2 regions of the Chromobacterium paludis genome follow, and region 1 is predicted to be linked to the other one. Evidence: riboswitches for the same ligand, from Rfam matches in the RefSeq annotation. Region 1 holds a riboswitch; the other holds the start of a gene.
The links. Region 1 has a riboswitch for thiamine pyrophosphate ahead of thiC (phosphomethylpyrimidine synthase ThiC). Riboswitches for the same ligand answer to the same signal wherever they lie in the genome.
Positions count from the first base shown of each region.

Region 2: linked by a shared signal. The riboswitch ahead of FYK34_RS10105 (thiamine ABC transporter substrate-binding protein) and the one ahead of thiC (phosphomethylpyrimidine synthase ThiC) in region 1 are both predicted to bind thiamine pyrophosphate.

Region 1 is NZ_CP043473.1:3,624,636-3,640,498, forward strand. Features, by position in the region: gene FYK34_RS17180 (MIP/aquaporin family protein) at 1-407, opposite strand, end outside; gene glpK (glycerol kinase GlpK) at 525-2,027, opposite strand; gene pyk (pyruvate kinase) at 2,755-4,161, shown strand; gene FYK34_RS17195 (substrate-binding periplasmic protein) at 4,288-5,049, shown strand; gene FYK34_RS17200 (class I SAM-dependent methyltransferase) at 5,055-5,681, opposite strand; gene FYK34_RS17205 (VOC family protein) at 5,767-6,138, opposite strand; gene FYK34_RS17210 (winged helix-turn-helix domain-containing protein) at 6,270-7,478, shown strand; gene FYK34_RS17215 (EthD family reductase) at 7,482-7,841, opposite strand; gene FYK34_RS17220 (hypothetical protein) at 8,089-8,382, shown strand; gene FYK34_RS17225 (GGDEF domain-containing protein) at 8,451-9,572, shown strand; gene FYK34_RS17230 (GGDEF domain-containing protein) at 9,658-10,773, opposite strand; gene FYK34_RS20570 (hypothetical protein) at 10,948-11,109, shown strand; gene FYK34_RS17235 (gamma-glutamylcyclotransferase family protein) at 11,200-11,532, shown strand; gene FYK34_RS17240 (DUF2789 domain-containing protein) at 11,672-11,911, opposite strand; partial or broken gene thiC (phosphomethylpyrimidine synthase ThiC) at 12,015-13,832, opposite strand; TPP riboswitch at 13,992-14,137, opposite strand; gene FYK34_RS17250 (protein-L-isoaspartate O-methyltransferase family protein) at 14,234-14,893, shown strand; gene FYK34_RS17255 (rhodanese-like domain-containing protein) at 14,896-15,222, shown strand; gene FYK34_RS17260 (uracil-DNA glycosylase) at 15,336-15,863, shown strand, end outside.
Region 2 is NZ_CP043473.1:2,177,456-2,193,318, reverse strand. Features, by position in the region: gene FYK34_RS10120 (substrate-binding periplasmic protein) at 1-774, shown strand, start outside; gene FYK34_RS10115 (DUF1501 domain-containing protein) at 778-1,956, opposite strand; gene FYK34_RS10110 (DUF1800 domain-containing protein) at 1,967-3,412, opposite strand; TPP riboswitch at 3,536-3,630, shown strand; gene FYK34_RS10105 (thiamine ABC transporter substrate-binding protein) at 3,677-4,693, shown strand; gene FYK34_RS10100 (GNAT family N-acetyltransferase) at 4,757-5,308, shown strand; gene FYK34_RS10095 (ABC transporter permease) at 5,305-6,870, shown strand; gene FYK34_RS10090 (ABC transporter ATP-binding protein) at 6,845-7,795, shown strand; gene FYK34_RS10085 (helix-turn-helix transcriptional regulator) at 7,792-8,592, opposite strand; gene FYK34_RS10080 (kinase inhibitor) at 8,598-9,143, opposite strand; gene FYK34_RS10075 (GNAT family N-acetyltransferase) at 9,285-9,782, opposite strand; gene FYK34_RS10070 (serine hydrolase) at 9,876-10,745, opposite strand; gene uvrB (excinuclease ABC subunit UvrB) at 11,048-13,060, shown strand; gene FYK34_RS10060 (bile acid:sodium symporter family protein) at 13,081-14,076, opposite strand; gene FYK34_RS10055 (LysR family transcriptional regulator) at 14,175-15,098, shown strand; gene FYK34_RS10050 (low molecular weight protein-tyrosine-phosphatase) at 15,299-15,784, shown strand.

The DNA.
Region 1 (15,863 bases):
GACACCAGATTGCCCGGCAGGCTGCGGATGGCCGGGCCGGTGCAGAAGGTAGCCAGCTTGGTGTCGGCGCAGTCGGTGGTTTCATAGTGCTTGCGGTAGATCAGCCACATCAGGCCGGCGCCGGCCATGCCGCCCAGCATCTGCGCCACGATATAGCCCGGCACCTTGTCCCACGGGAACTTGCCGGCCACGGCCAGCGCCACCGTCACCGCCGGGTTCAGGTGGGCGCCGCTGATCGCCGCCACGCTGAACACGCCGACGAACACCGCCATCGCCCAGCCAAAGGCCACCACGATCAGGCCGCTGTTATGGCCCTTGGTGTTCTTCAGCAGCACATTGGCCACCACGCCGTTGCCCAGCAGCACCAGCAAGGCGGTGCCGATGAATTCGCCCATCAAAGGATTCATGATTGTCTCTTTCAGAAAAAGGGTGCGTCCGCCCGCCGCTTGCCGCGGCGGGTCGGCTCATCGCTTGGAAGTTGCAGTCGGAGGCGCGCTCGCCGCGGCGACGGGCTTCCGCGGGACTCAGGCTTGGTCGTCGGCCCAGGCCTTGGCGGCGTTGACCGCGCGCTGCCAGCCCTTGACGTTGCCGGCCACTTCGTCGGCGGCCATTTCCGGCTGGAAGCGGCGGTCCAGCTGCCATTGACCCTGCACGTCGTCCACGTTCTTCCAGTAGCCCACGGCCAGGCCGGCCAGGTAGGCGGCGCCCAGGGCGGTGGTTTCGGTGATCTTGGGACGCACCACGTCCACGGCCAGGATGTCGGACTGGAACTGCATCAGCAGCTCGTTGACGGTGGCGCCGCCGTCCACGCGCAGCTCGGCGATGCTCATCTTGGCGTCGGCTTCCATCGCCTTCAGCACGTCGCGGGTCTGGTAGGCGATGCTGTCCAGCGCGGCGCGGGCGATGTGGGCGGCCTTGGTGCCCAGGGTGGCGCCGACGATGGTGCCGCGGGCGCTGGCGTTCCAGTGCGGCGCGCCCAGGCCGGCGAAGGCCGGCACCAGGTAGACGCCGTCGCTGTTTTCCACTTCCTGCGCCAGCGGGCCGACGTCTGCCGAATGGCGAATGATGCCCAGACCGTCGCGCAGCCATTTCACCACCGCGCCGCCGATGAAGATGGAGCCTTCCAGCGCGTACTGCACCTTGCCGTCCACCTTCCAGGCGATGGTGGTGAGCAGGTTGTTGGACGATTCGATCGGTGTGTCGCCGGTGTTCAGCATCATGAAGCAGCCGGTGCCGTAGGTGTTTTTCACCATGCCCGGCGTGGTGCACTGCTGGCCGAACAAGGCGGCCTGCTGGTCGCCGGCCACGCCGGCGATCGGGATTTCCACGCCCAGGTGGGCGGCGTGGGTGTGGCCGTACACTTCGCTGGAGCTCTTCACTTGCGGCAGCATGGAGGCGGGGATGCCCATGATGTCCAGCAGCTCGGCGTCCCATTCCAGGGTGTGGATGTTGTACAGCATGGTGCGCGAGGCGTTGGACACGTCGGTCACGTGCACCTTGCCGTGGGTGAAGTTCCAGATCAGCCAGCTGTCCACAGTGCCGAAAGCCAGCTTGCCTTCGCGGGCACGGTCGCGCGCGCCGGGGACATTGTCCAGAATCCACTTGATCTTGCTGCCGGAGAAGTAGGCGTCCACCAGCAGGCCGGTCTTGGAGCGGATCAGTTCGGAGAGGCCGCGGGCTTTCAGTTCGTCGCAGAACTCGGCGGTGCGGCGGTCCTGCCACACGATGGCGTTGTACACCGGCTGGCCGGTTTCGCGGTCCCACACGATGGTGGTTTCGCGCTGGTTGGTGATGCCGATGGCGGCGATGCTGCGACCGTCGATGCCGGCCTTGGCCACCGCTTCCGCGGCCACGCCCACCTGGCCGCCCCAGATTTCCTGCGGATCATGCTCAACCCAGCCCGCTTGCGGGTAGATCTGGCGGAATTCCTTTTGCGCCAGCGACACGATGTCGCCGCTGCGGTTGAACAGGATGGCTCGGGAACTGGTGGTGCCCTGGTCCAAGGCCAGTACGTACTGATCGCTCATTGTGTCTTCTCCTGATTGCCGGTAAGGCGGCGTGGTTAACAGCCGGGGATGTCAACGTTGCGTTGTGTGTTGCTTTTTTTGCTTATGACGTTCGTTTTATTTGCGGACAATTCTATTCGCGAACGGCAGGATGTCAATCGTCGTGTTAAAAAAAGTACATTCTTCAAGCCGCCCCCGGTTATCCACCCGAATGAAACCCCAATCATTCCATTGAATTTCAAATACTTACGCCATGTAGCGCGACGCTACATTTTTACATCAAAATAATTGATGCACTGCAAAACGGAAAATTGCCGAAAATGTGCGGAGTCGTGGCAGCACTGACTCCAACCGGCCAACAAGACAGGCGGAAAAAGCACGCGACAAGGCCGAGGGGCAAGCCTTTGCCTGCGCCACACGCCAATTACCAAAAAGGAAAAAATAAGAAAATATTCGAAAACAAGATTGCCGAAACCTGCTCAAACCATCGCCACAAAACGTTGTTTTGCAATCGAAATGCCATATTTACGTAGTTATGACGCTACACGCCAGATATGGCACGATGACTCTCGCCGCTGGACGCCAAGTTTTGGACCCAGCGCAAGAAATCCGTCGCCGCGCCATGGCATCATTTCATATGAAGCCATATCGCCAGCCGGCGCGAAGCGCCGCTGCTCGGCCGACGGCATGGCCGCCACACGCCACCTCGCTCCTGATCAACCGGCCGGATGGGCCGCAAAGGACTGTCATGCTTCGCAACACCAAAATTCTCGCTACGCTGGGGCCGTCCTCCAGCACCCCGGAACAAATCCTGGAATTGGCCCGCGCCGGGGTCAACATCTTCCGGCTCAATATGAGCCACGGCAGCCATGACGACCATCGCGCCCGGCTGCAGGCCATCCGCGCCGCGGAAAAGGCGCTGGACCGCCCGCTGGGCGTAGTGGTGGACCTGCAAGGCCCCAAGCTGCGCATCGGCAAATTCCCGCATGCCACGCCGGTGCAGACCGGCGACGCCTATGAGTTCGTGCTGGATGAAGTGCCCGGCGACAACAAGCGCGCCACGCTGCCGCACCCGGAAGCCTTCGCCGCGCTGCAGCCCGGCCACCGCATCCTGGTCAACGACGGCAAACTGGCGTTCCACGTGGAACAAGTGGAACCGCGCCGCATCGTCACCCGCGTCGCGGTGGGCGGCGACCTGTCCAGCAACAAGGGCTTCAATCTGCCCAACACCGTGCTGCCGCTGTCGGTCATTACTGAAAAAGATCGCAAGGACGCCGAATTCGCGCTGGCCGAAGGCGCGGACTGGCTGGCCATGTCCTTCGTGCAAACCGCGGCCGACGTCCAGGAGCTGCGCGACATCGTCGGCAAGCGCGTCGGCATCATTTCCAAGATCGAAAAACCGTCCGCCGTCGATGACCTGGACGCCATCGCCATGTTGTCCGACGCCGTCATGGTGGCGCGCGGCGACCTGGGCGTGGAGCTGCCGCCGGAAGACGTGCCGGTGGCGCAGCGCAAGATCGTGCATCAATGCCGCCACCTGGGCCGCCCGGTCATCGTGGCCACCCAGATGCTGGAATCCATGATCACCGCGCCGACGCCCACGCGCGCCGAAGCCAACGACGTGGCCACCGCCGTCTACGAAGGCGCGGACGCGGTCATGCTGTCGGCCGAAACCGCCGCCGGCCAGTTCCCGCTGGAAGCGGTGCAGATCATGGACCGCATCATCCGCCGCGTGGAAGGCGCGCCGGACTACCGCAAGGTGATGGCGCTGGACTACAGCGCGGCCGACGAGCCGGACCGCACCGACGCCATCGCCGCCTGTGTGCGCAAGGTGGCCACCCTGCTGCCGGTCACCGTGTCGGTGGCTTTCACCACCAGCGGCTCCACCTGCATCTATCTGGCGCGCGAACGTCCGTCCACGCCGATACTGGGCATCTCGCCCAATCTGACCACGGCGCGCCGCCTGTCCCTGGTATGGGGCGTGGTGGCCTACCACGGCCCGGACGCGGAAAACCTGGAAGACATGGTCGTCAAGACCACCTTCTGCGCCACCAAGCTGGGCCTGGCCGAGCAGGGCAAGCCCATGGTGATCATCGCCGGCGTGCCCTTCGGCACCCCCGGCTCCACCAATCTGCTGCGCATCGTTTACCCATAAACGCCAGTCCGCCGCCAACGCGAAACGGAACCCTAGGGTTCCGTTTTTTCATGGTCCAGTCCGGCATTCAGCAAGCCGCGCCGCATACTATGCTGCAAGAGTGATTCCGCTCCCACGATGTCCCGCATGCCGCACAAAATCATCCAAGGCCTATTGCTGCTGGCGCTGCTCCTCGTCCAGCAGAGCCAGGCCGGCGAGCCGCCCGGCCTGATCGTCAATGTCGACGCCAGCAACCCGCCGCTGATGTATGCCGGTCCACACGGCGCCAGCGGACTCTACCCCACGCTGATCGCCAAAATCTGCGAACGGGCCGGCATCGCCGTCACCTTGCGCGCCGGATCCTGGCGCCTGGCCCTGCAGGAGCTGGGCAAAGGCAGCGCGGCGGCCGGCGGCATCATCAAAACCGCCGAGCGCGAAAAACTGTTCAACTTCAGCCAGCCACTGTTCCTGGAACGCGTGGTCATGGCCTACCCGGCCAAGGCTAGCGGCTATGGCTCGCTGGCGGATTTGAATGGCAAGCGGGTCGGGGTGATCGCCGGCTGGAGCTATGGCGACGATTTCGACCACGCCAGAAAAGACGGCAAGTTCAGCGCCCTGGACGGCGACAGCGACGAGCAAAACCTGCGCCAGCTGAAGCTGGGCCGGCTGGACGTGGTGCTGGGCATACGCGAGTCGCTGCAACTGGCGCTGCGGCAAGACGGCTATCGCGACATCTCGCTGTCCCAGGCCGTGCTAGTCAGCAATCCGTCCTTTCTCGCCATCAATCGAAGCTCGCAGCAACAGGCCCTGCTGACGCGCTTCAACCTGGCCCTGGAGGCGATGCGCCGCGACGGCAGCTACGACGCGCTGCTGCGCGATTTCTTCGCCGGCAAGCCCGCTGCGCGCTGAGTCCCTCACTCGGCGCGGAAAAACACCAGCCCGCCCCGACGCATCAGCAGCGCCACATCGCCGAAGCCAGCCTGGCGCAAGGCCGCTTCCTGTTCTTCCACCGTCGCGTACAACTGATCATTGGCCATGCCGTCGCCGCCGGCGTAATGGTCGGACGCGCCCGGCCGCAGCAGCGAACGCGCCTGGCGGTGCAGCGCCGGCAGATGGCGCTTATGCCGTACCTCGTGCGCGGCCTGGTTGGTGATCACCGCGTCGTACAGCGGCAAGCCCCGTGCCCAGTCCGCTTCGCGGAAGCTGCCCAGGCGAAAATCGGCCCTCTCCGCCAACACGCCCAGCCGTTCGCGCGCCAGCTGGTGCATGGCCTCGGAAAAATCGAACAGCTCCAGGCGCAGCTGCGGCAAACGTTCCTGCAGGTGGCGCGCCAGAAAGCCCGGGCCGGAGCCCAGCTCCAGCACCCTGCAGGCGCCCGCCAGCTCATGGGCGAAACGGTCGAAAAACTCGACGCGCCACGGCCGCTTTTCCATTGCCTTGGCCGCCCATTCGGCCGCGTCGGCCATCTGGCGCAGGTCTATCGGGCTGGGCACATCGGCCAGGTTCCCCACTTTCCCGTTCTCCACTGTTCGTTCTTCCATCAATAGCCGCATCAGTTTCCAGCCACCGCCTGCGGCAACTCAGGATGCGCCGGCATGCCAGCCTCTTTATCCTGCATCCTGGTTTTCAAAAATTGTAACTGCTGACTTCCACCAGATTGCCGTCCGGGTCCTTGAAATACACCGAGGTGATGGGCCCCATCGCGCCGCTGCGCGTCACCGGCCCTTCGACGATGGCCACGCCCTCGCGCTTCAGGTGTTCAATCACCTCCGGCAGCGGCGCGGAAGCGATCAGGCACAGGTCGCCGCAACCGATGGCGGCGTGATTGCGCGTCTCCTGGCCCAAAGTCTGCAGATTGATCTTCTGGTTGCCGAAACGCAGCGCGCGGCGGCCATTGCCGAACGTCACCGCTTCCAGCTTCAGCGCGCGCTGGTAGAAAGCCGCCGCCGCCTCGATGTCGCGGACGGTCAGTACGATATGGTCGAGATGGCTGATCATGCGCTAGCTCCTGAGCATTGGGTTAACCACTCTGCCACAAACTCGCCGCCCCGTCATACCATAGGCATGACAACTGACCTCGCTTGTCGCGCCTGCTATAGTCTTCGTTCCCACCCTCGCCCAAACCCGCCATGACGATACACCTCTCCCTGCAGCAAGCCCGCCATCTGCAATTGGCCGCCCAAGGCCTGCTCGCCGCGCCGCGCCGCAAGGCGGCCAAGGCCGACGCGCTGGCCGCCATCCGCCGCATGGCGCTGCTGCAGATCGACACCATCAGCGTGGTGGCGCGCAGCCCCTACCTAGTGCTGTACAGCCGCATCGGCCATTACGACCCGGCCTGGCTGGACCAATTGCTGGCCGAGGGCGCGCTGTTCGAATACTGGGCGCACGAGGCCTGCTTCGTGCCGGTGGAGGACTACCGCCTGCTGCGCCACCGCATGTTGAACGCAGAGGGCATGGGCTGGAAGTTTTCACAGCGCTGGTACGAGCAGCACCGCGCCGACATCGAGGCCATCGTCGAGCGCATCCGCGAACACGGCCCGGCGCGCTCGGCCGATTTCGAGCGCCAGGGCGGCAAGGGAAATGGCTGGTGGGACTGGAAGCCGGAAAAACGCCATCTGGAAGCGCTGTTCACGCTGGGCAGGCTGATGGTGAAGGAACGCCGCAGCTTCCAGCGCGTCTACGACCTGGCCGAGCGGGTGCTGCCGGATTGGGACGACGCGCGCGACCTGCCTTCTCCCGAAGACGTGCGGCTGGAGCAGATGCGCAACAGCTGCCGCGCGCTGGGCCTGGCCAAGCCGGCGTGGGTGGCCGACTACTACCGGCTCAAGCGCGCGCCCTACGGCGAACTGCTGCATGGCCTGGCCGACCAGGGCGAGCTGATTCCGGTCAAAGTGGAGGGCTGGAGCCACGACGCCTTCGTCCACGCCAGCCTGGCCGCGGAGCTGGAACTGGCGGCGGCCGGCAAGCTGAACAGCGGCAATACCGCCATCCTGTCGCCGTTCGACCCGCTGGTATGGGACCGCAAGCGCGCGCTGGAGCTATTCGACTTCGATTACAAGATCGAGTGCTACACCCCGGCGCCCAAGCGCAAGTACGGCTATTTCACGCTGCCGATACTGAACCGCGGCAAGCTGGTGGGCCGTCTGGACGCCAAGGCTCACCGCGCCCAGGGCGTGTTCGAGGTCAAATCGCTGCACCTGGAGCCGGGCGTGCGCGTCAGCCAGCGGCTGGCCGACGACTTGAAGACCGCGCTGAACAAGCTGGCCGCCTGGCACGGCGCGCCCAGGCTGGCCGTCAGCCAGGCGCCGGACGGCCTGGCCGGACGCCTGACCAGTTAACGCTTATTGCGCGTCGGCATACCAGCCGTTGACGCCTGGCTGGCGCTCGTCCCACAACGCCACTTCGCTGTACTGGATCTGCGGCTGGATATCGGTGTAGTTCGGCACATCGCCCATGATGCGCGCCGCCACCGGGCCAAACGCCTGTTGGAACGCCTCCATGGTATCGAACTGCAGCAAGGCCAGCGCGACATAGCCGGCCGGACTGCCCGCCTCCGCGCCGGACAGGCCGCGGTCGACCCGCGCGCCTTTCAGCGCATGGCCAAGCAATTGCTGCACCATGGGCATGTGGTTTTGCAGGTAATAGCCGAAATCGAAATGCGCGCCCGCGTGATGCGGGTAGAGAACGCTGACGGTTATCATGGCAGACTCCTGGCAAGAAGAAAGAAGGCACAACATAAACCCAAACGCCAAGCATTGCCAATGTCATTTCAACTGAGCGCCGCGAAGCAAATCTCGATAAGCAAAGCCGCGCCGCGCCTACGCAGACAGGACAAATCGTAAGGCCACGAGCCGCAACGCAGGATCAGGGCTTGGCTTAACCGGTGTTGACAGGAACTTGCCATCCGCCTGCGGCTCTGTAGCAAGACGCCAACCACAGGACAAAACCATGCGCATCGTCATCTTCGCCGCCGTTTGCGCGCTGCCGCTGGCCGGCTGCAATCAGCAACAAACCGCTCAATTGCAACAGGCCGCCTCCGCCGCCATCGGCGAGGCGCATCAGGGCCTGGATGCCGCCAGCGCGCCGCTGGGGCAATGGAAACAACAGGCCAGCGCCGCGCTGGGCGCAGCCAAACAGGCAGTGGACAGCGCCGCGGCATTGAATCCGGAATGGAAACAGCAACTGGACCAACTCAAACAGCAGGCATCGGCGGCCAAGGGCGCGCTCAAGCCTTCTCCATAGCGCCGGCAGAGGCAGGGCCGCCCTTTGCTAGAATGAAGCAAATATCGCTCATTCTCGCTTGACCGCCCATGTCAGACTACCTGCTCATCATGGTCTCGCTGGCAGTCGCCAGCATAGGCCTCATCACCTGGCAGCACAGCGTGCGCGCGGACCTGGTGCGCGCGCGGCACCGCTGGCTGCAGGCCTCGCTCTTGCTGGCCGGCGGCATGCTGCTGGAAGGCCATCTGCTGGGACCGGGCTTTTTGCAGCGCAGCATCGGCCCCGCCATGACGACGGGCGGCATCACCCTGCAGCTGATGGTCATCGCCCGCCTGATCGGCAAGCGGCTGCCGGACTGGCTGTGGCTGGCGGTGGCGGCCTACGCCGGATTGAACCAGTGGGTGCCGTGGACCACGGCGCAACTGATTGTCGACGCCGTGGAGATCCCGCTGCTGTACCTGGCCGCCGCCTGGCTGTACTGGCGGGCGGAGCGCCAGGTGTGCCATAACCGCTTCAGCCCCACCGCCCTGCTGTTCCTGGTCAGCGCGATCCTGTTCATCTGGCGCGACACCACCGACATCCTGCGCCATCTGCAGGGCCTCCCTCTGCTGCCCCATCCCCAGGATACCGTCCACCACTGGGCGCTGACCTTCGCCGCGGCAGCCCAGGTCTGCGGCGCGGTGGGCTTTCTCAATATCGCACTGCAGCGGCAGAACAGCCGGCTGGAAGACGCCGCCAACATCGACCCGCTGACGGCGACCGGCAACCGCCGCGCGCTGCAATACTGGCTGCGCACGCTGGAGGCCTCCACCGAGCGCGTCTGCGTGGTGATGCTGGACATCGACCACTTCAAGTCCATCAACGACCGCTACGGCCATCCTGCCGGCGACATGGTCTTGCAGGCCCTGGCAGGCGTGCTGAACAACGGCGTGCGCGAAAACGACCTGCTGATACGCTATGGTGGCGAGGAATTCTGCCTGGTGATGCCGGACACGCCGGCGCAAACGGGCTATGTGGTGGCGGAAAGGCTGCGCCAGCAGTTCAGCCAGTTGCGGCCCCTGCCCGGCCAGCCCGATCTGAGCTGCAGCTTCTCCGCCGGCGTCTACGAATGGCAATGCCGCCAGCACGATTTCGCCAGCGCCCAGCAAAAGGCGGACCAGGCGCTGTACCAGGCCAAACGGGACGGCCGCAACCGGGTGTGCCTGCTGTGAGAGTAAGGGTTGACGCTGGATGACGGGATCGCGTGGGCGCCGCAAATGCATCCCGGCGCGACCGCTAGCCCCAGCTCAAGCGCCCCTAGTCCGCGTAGTCCCCAGGGCTGGCTTCCGGCACGCCGTCCTCAGGCGCAGGCGGCAAGCGGCCATCCTGCTTGACCCGATACATGCGCTGATCCGCCTGGTCCAGCAAGACATCGGGCAGAATGAAATCATCCGGCCCGGTCTCGGCGCAACCCATGCTCAAACTGACCTCGGGCAAGACTTTCGCCATTTCGTTTCTGAGCCGCAACATGAAGGTCTGCTCGGCGTGGCGCGCGTCGCAATTGGGCAGCACGATGCAGAATTCGTCGCCGCCGTAGCGAAAACAGCCATCCTCGGCGCGGGAAATGCGGCAGATGATCTCGCCCAGCACGCGCAGAATCTCGTCGCCGCGCTGATGGCCCTGGCTGTCGTTGATGTGCTTGAAATTGTCGATGTCCACATACACCAACGCCACTTTCTCGCGCCGGTACTGGGCGCCGCGCAGCACCCGGGTCAGCGTCTCGTCCAAGTAGCGGCGGTTCAACAGGCCGGTCAGCGGATCGGTGCGCGACAGCACCTCCAGCTGGCGCGTGCGCATCGCCACCTTTTCCTCCAGCAGCCGCGCATATTGCTCGGACTTGTTGCGCGAGGCCTCAATTTCCGCCACCAGGCTGCGGATATAGGTTTCAAACACCAGCGCCACGTCGAACATCACCAGCTTGTCCAGCGACAACTGGGTATGCATCAGCACGTCCGGATCCGGGATGATGTTGCCCAGCTTCTGCACCAACAGCGTTTTCAGCGTCTGCACCGCCGCCAGGTACAGCTTGGGCTCCACGCCGATGCGCTTGTGCACCAGGCCGATGCGGAGGCGGTTGTTGACGTAGTCCAGATCATAGACGCCGCTGAACAGGTCTATCACATAGCGGCGCTGGGCCGCGCGCAGTCTTTGCAAGGTATCGGCGTCGCCTATCAGCAGCGCGATTTCCGGCGTGCTGGTCTGCAACTCGTAGAAGCGGTCCACCAGATCGTCCAGATGCGCCTCTATCGAATTGCCGGCCGCGCGCAGCAACAACTCATCGCGCGGCTCCAGGCCAAACAGCATTTTGCGTTGCTCGATCTCGAATTCCGTGATGCGAAGTTGCTCCAGCAAAGTCTGATCGGTCTGTTTCATTCCATATCCATCCATGGCTACTGTCATGAAAACCTAAAACACAGACATTCTTTTTCAATCTAGCAGGTCCAAGCCCTTGTCTACCATTTGTTAGCCTGTTCGCGCAGCGCCCCTCCCAGCCTGGCCACGCCCAGCCGCAACCTGTCCTCCTCCAGATCGGCATAGCACAGGCGGATGCCGCGCACCGCCGCGCTGCATAAGGGCGCGCTGGCCGATTTCCCCCACACGCCCAGAGAGTCGCTCTGGGTGCTGGAAATCCATATCCACCATCCGTCCAAACCATATGGCGCTTTTTTCGAGGATATGCTGCTGGATAACGGCTTTTTCCCGCAATAAGCCCCTTTCCCCACAAGGGGAGAGGGGAATGCGCCTATCGGCCATGCCCGATGATACGATGTGAAAACCCCATTCAACGGGAGAGGAACCATGCCCAAACTGTTCTCTTACGGCACCTTGCAGCAAGACAATGTGCAGCTCGCTACCTTCGGCCGCCTGCTGAACGGCCATCCTGCGCAATTGGTGGGATTCAAGCGGGAGATGCTGGAAATCCGCGATGCCGAGGTAGTGCGCGCCAGCGGCAAGACCCACCATCCCATCATCCACCCGAGCGACTGTCAGCAAGACCGCGTCGCCGGCAGCGTGTTCAACATCAGCGAGCAGGAACTGGCTCAAGCCGACCTCTATGAAGTGGACGACTACCGGCGTGTGCAGGCCTTGCTCGACAATGGCGAGCGCGCCTGGGTCTACATCGCCGCCTGAGCGTCAGCAGGTGAAATAAGAATGGGCGACAGCTTATCCACAAGCTATCGCCCATTCTTGTTTTTATCCACAATCGAGGAGACCTTCACAAAACCCCGCGTCACGCCAGGCTGCGAAGCAGTGGTTGTGTTACCGGTTTTTAAGCCTCCCCCTGTTGCAGCAGCACGGCCAGCTCGTCCACCGCCTCGCTCCATTCGGCGTCGCATTCCAGCGCCTGGCGCAGGAAAGATGCTTGCGCGGCGCTCCAGAACGGCGCCTCGGCCAAGCTGGCGCCCGGCGGCAGCGGATGGCTGGCGATAAAGGCGCGCATCGCCGCCGGTTCGTCGGCCAGGCCCAGTTGGCGAAACAGGCCGGGCAACTGGTGATTGCTGGTGTCCATCGCAGGCTCCTGTGCTGGGGGATACGCTCATCCTAGACCGCTTGCCGATACGGCAGGCATAAAAAACGCCGGGCAGCCCCGCCGTTGTTCCGCCTCTGCAACATCAGATCTTGTCGTACAGCTTGGCTCCGCTCTGCACAAACTCGATGGACTTCACTTCCATGCCTTTCTGCAAGGCATCCTGCTCGCTGATGCCCTGCTTGGCGGCGAAGTCGCGCACGTCCTGGGTGATCTTCATGCTGCAGAAGTGCGGACCGCACATGCTGCAGAAGTGCGCCACCTTGGCGCTGTCTTTCGGCAGCGTTTCGTCGTGGAAGTCGCGTGCCTTGTCCGGGTCCAGGCCCAGATTGAACTGGTCTTCCCAGCGGAATTCGAAGCGCGCCTTGGACAAGGCGTTGTCGCGGATCTGCGCGCCGGGATGGCCCTTGGCCAGGTCCGCCGCGTGCGCCGCCAGCTTGTAGGTGATGATGCCCTCTTTGACGTCGTTCTTGTTCGGCAGCCCCAGGTGCTCCTTCTGCGTCACGTAGCACAGCATGGCGGTGCCGTACCAGCCGATCTGCGCCGCGCCGATGGCCGAGGTGATGTGGTCGTAGCCGGGCGCGATGTCGGTGGTCAGCGGCCCCAGGGTGTAGAACGGCGCTTCGCGGCACCATTCCAGCTCCTTGTCCATATTCTCCTTGATCAGCTGCATCGGCACGTGGCCGGGGCCTTCTATCATCACCTGCACATCGTGCTTCCAGGCGATCTCGGTCAGTTCGCCCAGGGTTTTCAACTCGCCCAGCTGCGCCTCGTCGTTGGCGTCCCAGGCGCTGCCCGGACGCAGGCCGTCGCCCAGGCTGAAGGCCACGTCGTAGGCCTTCATGATTTCGCAGATCTCCTCGAAGTGGGTGTAGAGGAAATTCTCCTGGTGGTGCGCCAGGCACCACTTGGCCATGATGGAGCCGCCGCGCGACACGATGCCGGTCATGCGATTGGCCGTCATCGGCACATAGGCCAGGCGCACGCCGGCGTGGATGGTGAAATAGTCCACGCCCTGCTCGGCCTGCTCGATCAGCGTGTCCTTGAAGATTTCCCAAGTCAGGTCCTCGGCCTTGCCGTTCACCTTTTCCAGCGCCTGGTAGATGGGCACGGTGCCGATGGGCACCGGGCTGTTGCGCAAAATCCACTCGCGCGTTTCGTGGATGTTCTTGCCGGTGGACAGGTCCATGATGGTGTCGGCGCCCCAGCGTATGCCCCAGGTCATCTTGTCCACTTCTTCGGAAATCGACGACGTAACCGCGCTATTGCCGATATTGCCGTTGATTTTCACCAGGAAGTTGCGGCCTATGATCATGGGCTCGGATTCCGGGTGATTGATGTTGGCCGGGATGATGGCGCGGCCGGCGGCCACTTCCTGGCGCACGAATTCCGCCGTGATTTCGTCCGGCAGATTGGCGCCGAAGCTCTGCCCCTTGTGCTGGCGCGTCATCAGCTCCAGCAAGCGGGTGTTGCCGGTGGCTTTGAGCGATGCCACATAGGCGCGGCGGTTCAGGTTTTCGCGGATGGCGACAAACTCCATCTCCGGCGTGACGATGCCTTGGCGCGCGTAATGCATCTGCGTCACATTGCGGCCGGCCTTGGCGCGGCGCGGCTTGCGCTGCAGATTGAAGCGCAGCTCGGCAAGCTTGGGGTCCGCCTCGCGGGCGCGGCCGTATTCGCTGGACAGGCCATCCAGCTGCTCGCAGTCGCCGCGCTCGGCGATCCAGGCGGCGCGCAAGGGCGCGAGGCCGCTCTGGATGTCGATTTTCGCGGCCGGATCGCTGTATGGGCCGCTGGTGTCGTAGACGTAGATGGGCGGGTTCTGCTCGCCGCCGAACTGGGTCGGCGTGTCGGCCTGGCGAATCTCGCGCATCGGCACTTGAATGTCCGGGCGGCTGCCGGCGACATGGATCTTGCGGGAGTTAGGCAAGGGCTGGATGGCGGCGGCGTCCACCACCATTTGCTTGTTTACGGGCGCGTTCATCGGGCGGGTGTCTCCAAAAGCGATGAAGCGGCGCAAGGAGCGATCCGGCGGGGCCGGCTGCGGGTATGGCGTGGCCATGGCGGGCAGGTGACGCTTCCCTACGCCGGTATTATCCGGGTCAGGTTCCAAGGGTATTTCTCACCCGCGCCGCGCTTCAGCCCGATGTCCTACGCTTTGGTAGCCATCTACGCCGAACGCCAGGCGCAGGACCCCTAGCGATGCCGTGTGAAGGTAAGGCAAATATGGGATAATCGCAAGTTATCGTCATGACCAGAGTCTTGCCGCCGCCGGCGGACTCCCAGCCACCGGAGTGTAAGTTGATGGATTTCGAAAAAAACCGTTTCAATATGGTCGAACAACAAATTCGCCCGTGGGATGTCCTGGATTCCACCATTCTGGACCTGCTGTTCCACGTGAAACGCGAGGACTTCGTGTCCGACAATCAGCGCCAACTGGCCTTCGTCGACACCGAACTGCCGCTGCCCAACGGCAGCAAGATGCTGCAGCCTAAGATGGAAGCGCGCCTGGCCCAGGACGCCCTGATCCAGTCCGGCGACAAGATTCTGGAAATCGGCACCGGCAGCGGCTACCTGACCGCGCTGCTGGCCAAGCTGGGCAAACACGTCGTCAGCGTGGAAATCGACCCGGCGCAGAAAGACCGCGCCGCAGCCCACCTGAAGAAGGCCGGCATCGCCAACGTCACCCTGGTGGAAGGCGACGGCGTGCTGGGTCTCCCGCAGCAAGCGCCTTACGACGTGATCGTGGTTGGCGGCTCCTTGCCCGTCGTGCCGCAGGAACTGAAGGACCAGCTGGCCGTCGGCGGCCGCCTGATCCTGGTGGTGGGCGATCTGCCGGTGATGAGCTGCAAGCTGATCCAGCGCGAGACCGACACCAGCTTCCGCGAAACCACGCTGTTCGAAACCTGCATCGAGCGTCTGAAGAAGTTCGAAGCCGTCGAACCCGCTCGCTTCAGCTTCTGATCATGCTGCGCGAAATCACCGCCCCCGCCCTCGCCGCCCAGCTGGCTGACCCGCAGGCCAAGCGCCCGCTGCTGCTGGACGTGCGCGAAGGCTGGGAATACCAGCTCGCGCACATCGAGGGCAGCGTGCACATCCCGATGAATCTGATTCCCATCCGGATGAGCGAACTGCCGGACGACGCCACCATCGTCGCCATCTGCCACCACGGCATGCGCAGCGCCCAGGTGGCGCTGTTCCTGCAGAATGCCGGCTTCGACGACGTGATCAATCTGCAAGGCGGCATCGACGCCTGGTCGACGCAGGTGGATGCGTCCGTCGCCCGTTACTGAGCGCGCCGCGCCCTGTTCAAGACACCGCCTGCGGGCGGTGTTTTGCTTGGAACAAAACGCGCCGCGCCGTCTCCAAGTCGCATCCTCCGCCCTACCCGTCTCAAAGAAACGCCATGTCCTCTCTAAGCTATCTATCCCCCGCCCTGGCCCGCGTCCATCCGGACTGGGAAACCGTGCTGCGCCAGCCCGCCGTCGCCGCCAAACTGGCCGGCATAGACCGCGAACTGCGCCAACAAAGCGAGGCCGGCAAGACCCTGTTTCCGCCCGCGCCCCTGGTGTTCAACGCGCTGAGCTACGCCGCGCCGGCGGACGTCAAGGTGGTGATATTGGGCCAGGATCCCTACCACGGCGACGGCGAGGCCATGGGCCTGTCCTTCTCCGTGCCGGACGGCGCGCGCGTGCCGCCGTCCCTGCGCAACATCTACAAGGAGCTGGCGGCCGACCTGGGCCTGGGCATTCCGGCCAGCGGCGACCTCAGCCACTGGGCGCAGCAGGGCGTGCTGCTGCTGAACAGCGTGTTCACCGTGGAGCGCGACAAGGCCGGCAGCCACGGCAAGCTGGGCTGGCAGACGGTCAGCGACGCGCTGATCGATGCCGTCAACGCGCAGAATCCCGGCTGCGTCTTCCTGCTGTGGGGCAAC
Region 2 (15,863 bases), 1.4 Mb from region 1:
CTTTTTTTCTGCCTGTGCGCGGCGGCGGGAGTCGCGGCGGCGGGCGGCCTGTGTGACCGGCCCTTGAGCGTGGGCTGGGAGGAGTGGCCGCCGTTTCATTATCAGGGACGGGATGGCCGGCCCGCGGGTTACTCGGTGGAGTTGCTGAACCAGGCGGCAGCGCGCATCGGCTGCCGGCTGGCGTACCGCCAGCTGCCTTGGTCGCGCACCCTGCAGGAGCTGCGCCTGGGCAAGGTGGATGCCGCGATGCAGGCGCTGAAAACGCGGGAGCGGGAAGCGTTTGCCTGTTTCGTGCCCGGCTACAGTCCCACCCTGGTGCGGCTGTGGGTGCGCAAGGATCGCGCGGCGCATTGGCCGGTTGCCCAGTTGCAGGACCTGGGCAGGCTGGGTCTGGTCCGCTTGGGCGTCACCCATGGCGACAGCTACGGCGACAGGCTGGATCATTGGCTGCAAGCGCCTCCCGGCGCGGTCAGGGTGGACGCCGGGGAAAACCTGGCCAGCAGCTTGCGCAAGCTGCAGCTGGGGCGGATAGATCTGCTGCTCGCCACCATGGATACGGTGCCGAATGAAATGGCGCGTTTGCCGCAGCATCCCGCCATCGTGGCGTTGCCGCCGGTATGGCGCGTGGGCGGGGCCTATTACGTCTTCAGCAAGCGCAGCGTGTCGCCGCCGCTGTGCCAGGATTTTGCCGACGCGCTACGCGGCTTGAAGCGCGAGGGCGTGGTGGATCGGCTCTACCGCAGCCGCTTCAGCATCGCCTATCCCGATCCCTGAGCCTCAGCCGCGCAGCAAGGGCAGCGTGGCGAAGCGTCCGCCCAGCACATTGCGGCTGTCCTTGCCCCACCAGTTTTCCATCGCCGTGGCGTAGAGCTGACGGAAGTCTATCGCGTGCGGCAGATTGCCTTCGTTGACGCCTGCCAGCTGAGGCGTCTGGCCGTACAGCCCGCCGTTGACGCGCCCGCCCAGCGCGAAGTGGACATTGGCGGTGCCGTGGTCGGTGCCGCGGTTGCCGTTTTCGCGCGGGCGGCGGCCAAACTCGGCGTATGTCAGCGCCAGCGTATCGTCCCAGCGGCCTTGCCGCGTCATCTCGGTTTTCAGCTGCGCCAGCCCGTCGGCCAGCTCCTCCAGCAAGCGCGCCTGCGTCGGCTGTTGGTTGCCGTGGGTGTCGAAGCCGGTCAGCGTGATGCGGGCGACGGCGATGTCCACGCCGCGCGCCAGGGTGTCGGTCAAGGTGCGCACCGCCACGCCGAAGCCGCCCTTGGGCTTGGGCCCGGCGGTGGGCGATTCGCTGTCCGCGGTGCGCGGCAGCGGCGCCAGGCTGGCAGCGGCCTGGCGGATGTCGCCCTCCACTTTCAGGATGTGCTCCAGCGCCGAACCGGCGTGGCCGGGCTGCCGGTCCTCCACCAGCCTGACCTGGCGCGAGAAGTCCTGCGCCTGGCTCAGTACCACGGCGCGCGCGCCGCCGTCCAGCGGACCCAGCACCTGGCTGGAGAGCACCACGCCGTCGGCGGCGAAGTGCTTGGGCGTCGGCTGCTCGCGGAACAGGCGCGACAGCCAGCCCTCGGTCAGGAACTGCTGGCTGGCCGAGGCGGTGTCCCAGATTTCAATTGAGCGGAAGTGGGACAGATTGGGCTCCGGATAGCCCACGCCTTGCAGCAAGGCCAGCTGCTTGTCCTGCCACAGCGGCATCAACGGGGACAGGGAAGGGTGCAGGCCGATGTCGCCGTTGATCTGCAAAACCTGCTCGCGCGCGATGGCGATGCCGGGGCGCAGCCGGTAGTAGTCGGCGCTGCCGTAGGGAACCACGGTGTTGAGGCCGTCGTTGCCGCCTTTCAGTTCGATCAAGACCAGCAAGCGTTTGTAGCCGGCCGGGGCCAGCGCCCAGGACAGATTGGGCAGCACCGACAGCATCAGGCCGGCGCCGGCCGCCTTCAGGAATTCGCGTCGCTTGAACATGGCGGGCTCCTTATTCCACTTGGTACGCCGGGTCCAGCAACAGCTGGGCGATGGCTTTGGCCCCGCTTTCGCCGGGCGGCAGCGGGTTGGTCGGCGGCACCGCCAGCAGCAGGCGGGCGGCATCGTCGGGATTTCTTACGCCATACATGGCGGCCCACTCGTCCGGCTGCAGCTTCATCGAGTTCAAGCCGCGGTTGATGAAGCGGTTGATGCGCGCCTCGCGGGCAGCCATCTCGTTCATGCCGCCGTCGGCCTGGACGAAAGCGTCGCGCGCCGGCGCGGCGTCGCGGGCGATGCGGTCCAGAAACTGTTTGCGCGTGAGCAGGGTGGCGCTGTTGATCCAGGCTTCGCCGCCGGGCCAGCCCTTGACATTGGGCGGCGCGAACACGTCCTGCCCCAATTGGCGGTTCAGTCCGGCGATCACGCGCCAGTCCGGCGGCCTGAGGTCGAAAGTCACCAGCGTGCCCACGGTCAGCTCCACGGGCGACTTCACCAGCAGGCCCTGGCTGCGCCAGAACTGCGGCGTCAGCAGCAGCGCGCGCATCAAGGGCTTGATCTGGTAATGGCTGCGACGGAAGTCCGCCGCCAGCTTGTTGACCGTGGCGGCGTCCGGCGTGGGCGATACGAAGTTGCGCCACAGCTTGTTGGTGACGAACACGGCGGTTGAGGGTTGTTGCAGCAGCAGGTCGACCACGTCGTCGCCGTCGAAATCGCCGCGTTGGCCGAAGATGACTTTGTCGCCGTCGTCGCGCAGCCGCGGTCGATAAATGAATTCTTGCGCGCGATCCAGCCCCCAGCCGGTGAAGGCGCGCGCCGCCTCGCGGATGTCCTGCTCGCTGTAATGGCCCTCGCCCAAGGTGAACAGCTCCATCACCTCGCGCGCGAAGTTCTCGTTGGGCTGGTCCTGGCGATTATTGACGGTGTCCAGGTAGCGCATCATCGCCGGGTCGCGCGCCACCGCGTGCAAAAGCTGGCCGAAGTCGCCCAGCGCGTAGCGGCGCAGCAGCAGGTTCTGCCGGTACATCATCTGCGGCGAACGCACCTTCTCCAGCGAGGACACGAAATGGTTGTGCCAGAACAAGGTCATTTTCTCGGTCAGCGGCGAAGGGGTGTCGCGCATCTCGGTCAGCCACCAGCTGCGCAACGCCACCGCGTGCTGGTTGCGCTCCTGCTGCAGCGCTTTTTTCTGCTCTTCGCTCAGGCCGGGCTGGCTGGGACGCTCAAACGGTTCATTGGTCCAGCCCGGCGGCGGCGTGACCGCCTGGGCGCGCACGCCGGCCAGGATCTTGTCCACGGCCGCTTCGCGGCTGAGCGGCGCGAAGGCGGCGATTTGCGCCGGATTGGCGCCGAAGCCGGTGCGCAATAGCAGATGGCGCGCGCCATCGACGCCGATGTCGGCCAGGGCGGCGAAGGGCAGGGCGAGCAGGGTGCCGGTCAGCAGCAGTTTCTGAATCATATTGCCCCATTTCGGGTGGATTTCTCAGCGAGCGTATGCAGCATAGCGACGGCTTTTCACGCCGGTATTAAGCGGCTTGACCAGAGTGTTAAGTTGTTTGCCGCAATCTCCGCTATACTGTGCGCCTGTCACCGGGGGTGCCCGCCATGCGGGCTGAGAGACACCCTGAGAACCTGATCTGGATCATGCCAGCGGAGGGAGCGTGATGCGCGGGAACCGTCCTGCATGCCCGCTTGCTCCGTCGTTTTTTGCACGGAGAGATTCATGAAGTTGTTCCCCAAATTAGTCGTCGTCGCCCTGGGCCTGTCCAGCCTGTCCGTCCATGCCGCCGAACTGCGCGTGCTCGCGCACAGCTCCTTCGCCATCGACAAGCCGCTGCTGGCCGCTTTCGAGAAGCAGACCGGCGCCAAGGTGTCCATCATCAAGGCCGGCGACGCCGGCGAGATGGTCAACAAGCTGATACTGACCAAATCCAATCCCATCGCCGACGTGGTGTTCGGCATAGACAATAGCCTGATAGGCAAGGCCGAGCAGGCCGGCGCGCTGGCGCCGCTGCCGGCGGAGTTGGCCAAGGGCGGCAAGGTCAGCCTGCCGGGCATGGCGGCCATCGACTATGGCTATGTGACGCTGAACTACGACAAAGCCTGGTTCGCCAAGAACAAGCTGCCGCTGCCCAAGACGCTGAATGATTTGACCCTGCCGGCCTACAAGAACCTGCTGGTGGTGGAGAACCCGGCCACTTCCAGCCCGGGCCTGGCCTTCCTGGCCTCCACCATCCATGCCCTGGGCGAGGAAAAGGCTTTCGCCTTGTGGGGCAAACTGCGCGACAACGGCCTGAAGGTGAGCAAGGGTTGGACCGAAGCCTATTACACGGACTTCTCCAAGAACGGCGGCGGCCGGCCCATCGTGGTGAGCTACGCCACCAGCCCGGCGGCCGAGGTGTTCTACAGCAAGGAAAAACTGGCCGACGCGCCGACCGGCAACCTGCCGCTGCCGGGCGCGGTGTTCCGCCAAGTGGAGGGCGCGGCCCTGGTCAAGGGCGGCAAGGAGCCCAAGCTGGCCCAGCAATTCATCGCTTTCCTGCGTTCGGACGCGGTGCAGAAGGACATCCCGACCCAGATGTGGATGTACCCGGCCATGGATAAGATCGAGCTGAACCCGGTGTACAAGTACGCCGAGCAACCGGCCGCCCACGACACGCCGGACAACGCCACGCTGGCAGCCAAGCAGCGCGGCTGGGTCAGCCGCTGGACGCGGGTGGTGCTGAAGTCCGGCCAGTGACAGGCATGACGTTTTCAAGCGTTTTCTGTCATGATGCCGGCATTGTCGATGGGAAGCCGCGCGATGATTGAAGATGTGATGGGTCCCCGCCTGATCTTGCGCCATCTGGAGCCGGCGTGCCTGCAGGCCTGCCTGCGCGGCGACGTGGACGCCGCCGCGCTGAGCCTGGGCTGCCGTCCCGCCGACGACTGGCTGCGGGAGAAGGAGTTGATGGCGATGCGGCTGGCGGACATGGCGGAAGACCCGGCCTACGCGCCGTGGTCGGTGCGCGCGCTGCTGCGCCGCGACGATCTGGCCATGGTGGGCCATATCAACTTCCACACCGTGCCGGGCCATCCGTATCTGAACGGCTACGGCGACGTGGAGCTGGGCTATGCGGTCTACCCGGCCTACCGCCGCCAGGGCTACGCGCGCGAGGCGCTGCTGGCCATGGCCGGCTGGGCGGCGGAGCGGGGCGGCGTGTCGCGGCTGGTGTTGTCCATCGCGCCGGACAATGCGCCGTCGCAGGCGCTGGCCGCGCAGCTGGGCTTCGCCAAGGTAGGGCAGATACGCGATGAAGACGGTTGCGAGGATGTATTGACGGCTGACTGGCCGTTGTCTGGAGCATGTGTTTGAAGCAGTTTGTTTCATCCAGGCCGGCGCTCGCCGGCTTGCCCCTGCTGTTTCTATTCCTGTTGGCCGTCTTGCCCTTGGCTCGCTTGCTGGCCGAGGGCGGCCTGCAGTTCAGCCCCGGCTTGTTGAGCGATGCCTATCTGCGCTGGCGCTTGTTGTGGTCGCTGGGCCAGGCCGCGGCCAGCGCCTTGCTGTGCCTGCTGCTGGGCGCGCCGCTGGCCTGGCTGCTGGCGCGCTACCATTTCCCCGGCCGCTTCCTGTTGTTGCGCCTGCTGATGCTGCCCTTCGTCATGCCCACCCTGGTGGCGGCGATGGGCGTGCTGGCCTTGTTCGGCCCGCAGGGACTGTTTGGCGTCAATCTGCAGGACACGCCGTGGCTGCTGCTGTACGGCAATCTGTTCTTCAATCTGCCGCTGGTGGTGCGCGCCGGCTGCGATGGCTTCGCCCAGACGCCGGCCAGCCGGCTGGCCGCCGCGCGCACGCTGGGCGCCACGCCATGGCGGACCTTCTGGCGCGTGGAATGGCCGGCGGCGCTGCCCTGGCTCTTGTCCAGCCTGTGCCTGGTGTTTCTGTATTGCTTCTCCGGCTTCGGCCTGGCGCTGATCTTGGGCGGCCAGCGCTATACCACGCTGGAGGTGGAAATCTACACCCTGGTGGCTTACGAGCTGAACCTGGCCGACGCCGGCGCGCTGGCGCTCGTGGTGCTGACAGTGTGCGGCGGCATGGCCGCGCTGTACGCCTGGCTGGCGCGGCGGCTGGCGACCGCGGCCAAGGTCGAGCCCTTGCCTTTGCGGCCGGCTGCCAGCTTGAAGGAAAAGCTGGCTTTGGCCGCCGCGCTGGCCGCGCTGCTGCTGTTCGCCGGCCTGCCTTTGCTGGCGGTGCTGTGGCGCGGCCTGGCCGCCGCGTCCGGCTGGTCCGCCTTGTGGGATGACGACGTCCGGCTGGCCTTGTGGAACAGCGCGCGCTTCACCGGGCTGACCGTGCTGGCGGCCGGCGCGCTGGGCCTGGCCCACGCTTTTGCCTGCGGCCGCAGCCTGGCCATGCGCGCGCTGATTTTCCTGCCTTTCGTCGCCTCGCCAGTGTGCGTGGCTTTCGGCCTCTTGCTGCTGTATCCGCAATGGAGCGCCGCGCTGGCCTTGTTGCTGGGCGCTTACGCCTTGCTGGCTTACCCCTTCGTCGCCAAGGCGCTGCTGACGGCGCTGGACGGCCAGCCGCCACACTGGAACGCCTCCGCGCGCAGCCTGGGGGCCGGGCCGTGGCGGGTGTTCCGCCGCGTGCAGTGGCCGCTGCTGCAGCCGGCCTTGCGCCGCGGACTGGCCTTCGCCGCCGCCACGGCGGTGGGCGAGTTCGCCGTCACCTTGTTCCTGTCTCGCCCGGAATGGCTGACGCTGACCACGCTGATCTACCAGAAGCTGGGCAAGCCCGGCGCGGCCAACGCCGACGCGGCGATGCAGTTGTCTTGCCTGCTGATGCTGCTGGCCTGCGTCGCGTTCTGGATCATAGAAACCGCCGGAGGCGCCGGCTCATGGGAGGACCGCCGTGCTGACGCTGCGAAACCTGAATAAGCGCTTCGGCGCGCGCGTGGTGGCGGACGACGTCTCCCTGAGCGTCGCCGCCGGCGAAACCATGGCCCTGCTGGGGCCGTCCGGCTGCGGCAAGAGCACCTTGCTGAAGATGATAGCCGGGCTGGAGCGGCCGGATGGCGGCGAGCTGCGCTTCGACGGCGCGGATCTGGCGAAGCTGCCGCCGGAGCGGCGCGGCTTCGCGCTGATGTTCCAGGACTTCGCCTTGTTTCCGCATTTGGACGTGCTGGGCAACGCCATGTTCGGCCTGATCGAACAAGGCCTGCCCAAGCGCGACGCCGAGGCGCAGGCGCGGGCCATGCTGGCGCGGGTGGGCTTGGCCGAGCATGCCGGGCGCAAGGTGTGGACGCTGTCCGGCGGCGAGCAGCAGCGCGTGGCGCTGGCGCGCGCGCTGGCGACGCAGCCGCGGCTGCTCTTGCTGGACGAGCCGTTTTCCAGCCTGGACGCGGACTTGCGCCGGCAACTGCAGCGCGACTTCCGCGGCCTGCTGCGCGAGGCCGGCGCGCCTGTCATCCTCGTCACCCATGACCGCGAGGAGGCCTTCGCGTTGGCCGACCGGGTGGCGGTGCTGAAGGACGGCCGGCTGCTGCAATGCGACGCGCCGCAGCGGCTGCTGGCCGCGCCGGCCGATGCCTGGCTGGCGCGCTTCATCGGCTATGAAAACGTGCTGGCGCATGCAGTGGCGCCGCCGCAGGCGCTGCTGCTGGGCGACGATCAGCCGCCGGCGCACATCCTGGAGCTGACCTGGCTGCCGGATGGCGCGCGGCTCAAGGTGGCGGCTCAGGCCGGCGAACTCGTGTTGAGCCTGTCCGCGCGCGAGGCCGCGCGCTGGCAGGCGTCGCTGTTTGTCGGCGGCGAGATAGGCGTGGGGCTGGACCCGGCGCGCTTGTTGCCGCTGCAGGCTTAAAGCGTCCGCCGCAGCTCGCTGGGCGTCAGGCCGTAGCGTTGCCGGAAGCGCGCGGCGAAACGAGACGGCGAGGCGTAGCCGCTGGCTGCGGCGATATCGGAAATGGGGCGCGCGCTGCTTTGCAGGCTTTGCAGGGCCTGCCCCATGCGCACCTCTTCGAGCAGCCGTTGAAAGCCGCTGCCTTCCTCGGCCAGATGGCGGCGCAGGGTGGAGGCGCCCAGCTTGAGCCGCCGCGCCGCCGCCTCCACGCTCCATGGCGCGGCCGGGTCCAGCATCAGCAATTGCCGGACGCGCTGCGCCAGTTGATCCGCCGGCTCCTGCAGCATGGGGCCGGCCTGGCCGGCCAGCGCCAGGGCCAGCAATACGCCCTCCGCATGGTGCTGCCGCATCTCCGGCGGCGCGTCGCCGCGCAGGCTGTTCATCAGCAATTGCCAGGCATGGCTGACGGTGTCGTCCATGGAAGGGCAGAGCTGGCCGTCGTCGTTCTGGCGCAGCAGCAGCGGTCCGTGCCGCTGGCGGAAATGGTCCACCAGTTCCGGCGGCAGGACGACGAGATCGGCCAGATAGCCGCGCGCGTCGGGCAGATTGGCGATGTCCAGCTCGCTGCCGGCCGGCAGCAGCACCAACTGGGCCGGCCCGGCCGACATGGCCCGCTCGCCCAGCCACATGCGCTTGACGCCATGGCGCACGCGGCATAGCGCCGGCAGGAAGACCGGCACCCGCCGGATGCGCTGGGGCAGGCGGGCGCGGATTTCGCCGGCTTCGATGCGGCATTCGCGCAGGGCGAGGTCCATCATGCGGCTCAGCGGCCGTAGGTGGCGGTGAGGCTGGCCTTGCCCAAGACGTTGGCGTTAAGCATATAGCCTACCAAGGCGCCGCTGGCGTTGGCGTCCAGCGGCAGCTTGTCCGTCTTCAGCGCCCAGACGGTGAATTGGTAGCGGTGCGGCTTGTCGCCCACCGGCGGGCAGGCGCCGCCGAAGCCGGATGCGCCGAAGTCGGTGCGGCCCTGCACCGCGCCTGCCGGCAGCTGGCCGCCGGCGTTGCCGGCGCCTTCCGGCAGTGAGTGGACGCTGGCCGGCAGATTGACTACCGTCCAGTGCCACCAGCCGCTGCCGGTCGGCGCGTCCGGGTCGTAAACGGTGATGGCGAAGCTCTTGGCGCCGGCCGGCGCGCCGCTCCAGGACAGCTGCGGCGAGACATTGCCGCCTTCGCAGCCAAAGCCTTTGTAGACTTGGCGCAGGCTCAACGGCTTGCCGTCGGCGATGCTCTGGCTGCTCAGTTTGAAACCTTCGGCGTGGGCGGCCAGCGGCAGGGCCAGCAGGCTGGCGATCAACAAGGCGGTGCGCATATCGGTTCTCCTGTGGGGGCATGACATGAAGGATGATAGGCGGCGCCGCGGCGGCCCGCTGCGCCGAAACGCTCGCCTGCGGCGCCGAAGCGCTCTTCAGCGAGCGATTGCGGCCATGGTTGCCACGCTGCCGGCCTGAGCTCAGGCGCTTGCGGTTTCTTTTCCCAGGGCGAACTGGCGCAGATCGTCGCCGGCCAGGCGGTAGCGCACCCATTCGGCCTGCGGCTTGGCGCCCAGGGACTGATAGAAGTCTATGGCCGGCTGGTTCCAGTCCAGCACGCTCCATTCAAAGCGGCCGCAGTCCTGTTCCAGCGCCAGTTGCGCCAGGTGCTTCAGCAGCGCCTTGCCTGCGCCGGCGCCGCGCATTTCCGGCGTGACGTACAAGTCTTCCAGATAGAGGCCGTTTTTGCCCAGCCAGGTGGAGTAGCTGAAGAAATAGACGGCGAAGCCGGCCAGCTGGCCATCGACATGGCACATCAGCGCCTGGGCCTTGGCCTGCGGGCCGAATAGCGAGCTTTCGATGTCGGCGACGCTGGCCACCATTTCATGCTCGGCGCGCTCGTAAATGGCCAGCTCGGTGATGAAACGGTGGATTTCGGCGGCGTCTTGCGGCCGGGCGGGGATGATGCTTATGGTCAAGGCGGACTCCTGGGCGAATGAGTCAAATAGTATGGCATGAAAAAAGCCGCCCATCCCATTGGGATGCGCGGCCTGCATGGCGATGCGGGGCGATCAGCCGGCCAGCCAGCTGCCAGGGTGGGATTCCAGCCAGGTCTTGATGTTCTTGGCGTCATGCACGCGGGCCGAGCTGGCGCCGGCGTCCAGCAGCACGATGATCAAGGGCTGGGAGCCGACCACGGCCTGCAACACCATGCAGCGGCCGGCCTCCTGGATGTAGCCGGTCTTCTGCACCGCGATGTCCCAGTCGCCTTCGCGCACCAGGGCGTTGCTGTTGCGGTACTGCAGCACGCGCTTGCGCACGGAGACGATCTGGTGCTGCTCGGTGGTGGTGAACTCGCGGATCAGCGGGTAATCGTCGGCGGCCTGCACCATTTTGGCCAGATCGGCCGCGGTGGAGGTGTTGCGCACGTCCAGGCCGGTAGGGTCGTGGAATACGGTTTCCGTCATGCCCAGGCTGCGCGCTTTGCGGTTCATTTTCTCGACAAAGGCGGCGGTGCCGCCGGGAAAGGTGGTGCGCGCCAAGGTGGCGGCGGCGCGGTTTTCCGACGACATCAGCGCCAGCAGCAGCATTTCCTTGCGGCTCAGCGTGGTGCCGACGGCTAGGCGCGAGGTGGTGTGCTTGACGCGGTCTATTTCGGCGTCGGACACCGTGACTCGTTCGTCCAGCGGCGCGCCGGAGTCCAGCAGCACCATGGCTGTCATCAGCTTGCTGATGGAGGCGATGGGCATGCGCTGATGGGTGTTCTTCTCGTACAGCGTTTCGCCGGTGTTGCCGTTGATGACCAGCACCGAACGGGAATTCAGCCGCGGGGCGCCGTAGCCGGACATTTCGCTGGCCACCATCACGCCCTGGGGCGGAGCCGCCATTACCGGAACGGACAGGGCCGCCGATATCAGCAGACTTGCGATTTTCTTGATCATGCGTCACTCCGTGTGTGCGCTTGTTTTGAATGCGGGCAGGAAGTCATCTGGCAGGCATTTTCGGCAATAAGGCAATAATCCTGCATCATTTCATGAAAAAGCCTGCCCATGTCCTGCTTGCATTTTAAACAATGTTGCGGGGCTGTGAAGACTTCGCGAAAGAATAATTCGTACACGTCATATGTTGGCGCCGGCGATGGCCGTTGTCGCCGCGCTGCAAGGATCCAAGCAGGTAAAGAAGGATGTGATTAGGCGCGGACCGGCGTAAAATCATCGGTTTCGCCACTCTGTCCGCTCCCGCCATGCTGCTGACTTTTCCCGATAGCCCGTTCCAACTGAACCAGCCGTTCCCGCCGGCCGGCGACCAGCCCGCCGCCATCGCGCAACTGGTGGAGGGCTTGTCCGATGGCCTGTCCTACCAGACGCTGCTGGGCGTGACCGGTTCCGGCAAGACCTACACCATGGCCAACGTCATCGCCCAGACCGGGCGGCCGGCCATCATCATGGCGCACAACAAGACGCTGGCGGCCCAGCTCTACAGCGAGATGCGCGAATTCTTCCCGCACAACGCGGTGGAGTATTTCGTCTCTTACTACGACTATTACCAGCCGGAAGCCTACGTTCCCAGCCGCGACTTGTTCATCGAGAAAGACTCCAGCATCAACGAGCACATCGAGCAGATGCGCCTGTCGGCCACCAAGTCGATATTGGAACGTCCCGACTGCATCATCGTGGCGACGGTGTCGGCGATCTATGGCATCGGCGACCCGTCCGACTACCACCAGATGATTCTGCATCTGAAGGAAGGCGAAACCACGCCGCAGCGCGATATCATCAGCCGCCTCACCACCATGCAGTACAGCCGCAACGACATGGACTTCGGCCGCGGCACTTTCCGCGTGCGCGGCGACGTGATCGACATCTACCCGGCGGAAAGCAGCGACACCGCGCTGCGCGTCAGCCTGTTCGACGACGAAGTGGAAACGCTGACCCTGTTCGATCCCTTGACCGGCACGACCAAGCAGCGCGTCGGCCGCTTCACCGTATTCCCGTCCAGCCACTACGTGACGCCGCGCGACACCGTGCTGCGCGCTTGCGAGCAGATCAAGGACGAGCTGCGCAGCCGCGTAGAGTGGTATCAGAAAGAGGGCAAGCTGGTGGAGGCGCAGCGCATCGAGCAGCGCACCCGCTTCGACCTGGAAATGCTGTACGAGATGGGCTTCTGCAAGGGCATCGAAAACTATTCGCGCCACTTTTCCGGCCGCGGCCCCGGCGATCCGCCGCCGACGCTGATCGACTATCTGCCCAAGAACGCGCTGATGTTCATCGACGAGAGCCACGTCACCGTGCCGCAGGTGGGCGCGATGTACAAGGGCGACGCGGCGCGCAAGGCCAATCTGGTGGAGTACGGTTTCCGCCTGCCGTCCGCCGCCGACAACCGGCCGCTGAAATTCCATGAATTTGAAAAGCTGATGCCGCAGACTGTGTTCGTCTCCGCCACGCCGGCGGTGTACGAGAAGGAGCATGCCGGCCAGGTGGTGGAGCAGGTGGTGCGGCCGACCGGCCTGGTGGACCCGCAGATCGAGATCCGTCCGGTGGCGACGCAGGTGGACGACTTGCTGTCCGAAATCCGCGACCGCATGGAACGCGGCGAGCGGGTGCTGGTCACCACGCTGACCAAGCGCATGGCCGAGCAATTGGCCGATTACTACACCGAGCACGGCATCAAGGTGCGCTATCTGCACAGCGACATCGATACCGTGGAGCGGGTGGAAATCATCCGCGACCTGCGCCTCGGCATGTTCGACGTGCTGATCGGCATCAACCTGCTGCGCGAAGGCCTGGACATTCCCGAGGTGAGCCTGGTGGCGATCCTGGATGCTGATAAAGAGGGTTTCCTGCGCAGCGAGCGCAGCCTGATCCAGACCATAGGCCGCGCGGCGCGGAACCTGAACGGCCGTGCGCTGCTCTACGCTGACCGCATCACCGACTCCATGAAGAAGGCGATGGACGAGACCGAGCGCCGCCGCGCCAAACAGATGGCGTTCAACGCGGAGCACGGCATTGTGCCCAAGGGCGTGGAGAAGAAGATCAAGGACATCATCGACGGCGTCTACAGCGTGGAGGCCGAACGCAAGAAGCTGGTGGACGAGGCCGCGGTGGCGATGATGGACGAGAAGACGCTGGCCAAGGAGATCAAGCGCCTGGAGAAGGAGATGATGGAGGCGGCGCGCAATCTGGAATTCGAAAAGGCCGCGCGCATCCGCGACGAGCTGAAGCAACTGAAGGAAAAGGCCTGGCTCAGCGAGCTATAAAGCCGGCCCCGCCTCACTCGCTATCCCCGCGCAGCCAGCGGGGATTTTTCTTGCCCGGCGCGCTGCGCCTGCTGGCGAAAACGCTGCGCCAGCACCGCGCACACCATCAGCTGGATTTGATGGAACAGCATCAGCGGCAGCACGATGGCGCCGATGGCGTGACCGGCGAACAGCACCTTGGCCATGGGCACGCCGCTGGCCAGGCTCTTCTTGGAGCCGCAGAACAAAATGGTGATTCTATCCTTTCGGCTGAAGCCCAGCTTGCGTCCCGCCAGGGTGGTCAGCCCCAGCAACAGGCCCAGCAGGACGGCGTTGACCAGCAGCAGCCCGGCCAGCGCGGCCGGCGGCGTCTGCCGCCACAGCCCGCTGATCACCGCCGCGCTGAAGGCGGTGTACACCACCATCAAAATGGAACCCTGGTCCACGTATTTCAGCAACGCCTTTCGCTTGTCCACCCAATGTCCTATCCCGCGCCGCGCGATCTGCCCGGCGATGAAGGGCAGCAGCAGCTGGTAGACGATGTCCAGCGCCGATCCCATGCCCTGGGCCGCGCCGTTGTGGCGGATCACCAGCCAGCCCGTCAGCAGCGGCGTGATGAAAATCCCCAGCAGATTGGAAGCGGTGGCGCTGCAGATGGCGGCCGGCACATTGCCCTGCGCCATCGAGGTGAAGGCGATGGATGACTGCACGGTGGACGGCAGCATGCACAGATACAGCACGCCCAGATACAGCTCAGGCGTCACCAGGGGGCTTAGCGCCGGTTTCAGCAGCAGGCCAAGGACGGGAAACAGCGCGAAGGTGCAGGCCAGCACGGTCAGGTGCAGCCGCCAGTGGCCCATGCCGGCGATCACTGCCTCGCGTGACAGCTTGGCGCCATGCAGGAAGAACAGCAGGCCGATCGCCAGATTGGTGACGATGTTGAAAATTTGCGCGGCCTCGCCCGAGCAGGGCAGCAGGCTGGCCAGGGAGACAGTGCAGATCAGCGCGAGAGTAAAGGAATCCAGCAGCTTCGGCATGGCGACATCCATCAAGGACTATGCGTGATATCGCTATTGAAACGCGGCGCAATTCAGAATACAAATTCATTTATATGATCAATTTATGAGTTATTGATATGAACGTGAGTTTGCGCCAGCTGCGCGTGTTCCGGCGCGTCGCCGAGCAGGGCGGCTTCAGCCGCGCCGGGGACGAACTGGGTCTGACCCAGCCCGCCGTCAGCCGCGCGGTGAGGGAGCTGGAGGAGGCCTTGGGACTGCGGCTGCTGGACCGCACTACGCGCGAGGTGGCGCTGACCGAGCTGGGCGCGCGGCTACTGCCCAAGCTGGCGCGCGCCCTGGACGCGCTGGACGAGGTGCTGGAGACGGCGCGCAAGGAGGGCGGGCAGGCCATGGGCGCGGTGCATGTGGCCAGCAGCCCCACGCTGTCCGCCAGCCTGATGCCGGCCATCATCGCCGCCAGCCGCGAGCGCTTTCCCCAGCTAAGCCTGCATCTGCAAGACCAGGTGCAGCGGCTCAATGTGGAGGCGGTGCGCGGCGGCGCGGCGGACTTCGGCCTGGTGGTGGAGTCTGCCGATTGCGACGATCTGGAGCAGGAAACCGTGCTCGGCGACGATTTCTGGCTGGTGTGCCGCGCCGATCACCGGCTGGCCGCGCAAGATGAAGTCGAATGGGGGCAGCTGGACGGCGAGGCGCTCACCCTGTTGGATGGCAGTTCCGGCAGCCGGCCGCTGATAGACGAGCTGTTGCGCCGGCATGGTCTGAATTGCCCGGTGGCGCAGCAACTGGGCCATTCCCACTCCGTGTTCCGCATGGTGGCGGCCGGCATCGGCGTCAGCGTCTCCCCCGGCCTGGCCCTGCCATTTCCGGAAGGCAGCGGTTTGCGCGCCTTGCCGCTGCGGCCGCGCGCCAGCCGCCGCATCGTACTGATCCGCCGCCGCAACCGCACTTTGTCTCCCGCGGCGGAAAGCCTGTGGCGCTTGGTGTTGGACATGCGCGAGGACCTGCAGCGGCTGGCGCGGGCGGTGTGCGGGCCTGCTTAGGCGTGGCGACTGGCGCGGCATCGAGTCCGCCTGGGCATGTCAGGATGGCGGCAGCGTTTGCGTGCTTGAGCGGCCCATTCATTCCAGAATATTTGGCGAATCAACGCGGCTGCATCGGATTTTTTGACGTAATATCCTGCCCCAGCAGCGGATGCAAGCAAAATAAGCTTGCTATTGAAAACATAAGGCTTGTCTAGCGCATGCAAAACCAGCAAAAAATCTTCTCCATTTTATTCGTCTGCCACGGCAATATCTGCCGCTCCCCAACCGCGGAGGGGGTGATGCGGGCCAAGCTCGAGCAAGCAGGCTGGCAGGCATGCGTCGCGGTGGACTCCGCCGGCACTCACGGCTACCACGTTGGCGAGGCGCCAGACGCGCGCAGCGCGCAGGCGGCGGCGAGGCGCGGCTATGATCTGTCCGCTCAGCGCGCCCGGCAGGTAGTCGATAGCGACTTCGAGGCCTTCGATCTGATCCTGGCGGCGGATAGCCGCAATCTGGCGGATCTGCGCCTCCGCTGCCCCCTGCATTGGGAGGACAGACTGCACCTGATGCTGGAGCCGTTGGGCGAGGGGCGCGAGGTGCCGGACCCGTATTACGGCGGCAGCCGCGGCTTCGAGGACGTGCTGGACTTGCTGGAGGCGGCCTGCGACGGTTGGCTGGGCCGCTTGGCCAAGACGCGAGGCTGACAGGAAGGCAAGCTGACTGCGGCAGGCAACTGCTGCTAAGCTGACGGAATCGACACCCCAAGCCCGCGTGCCGCATGCC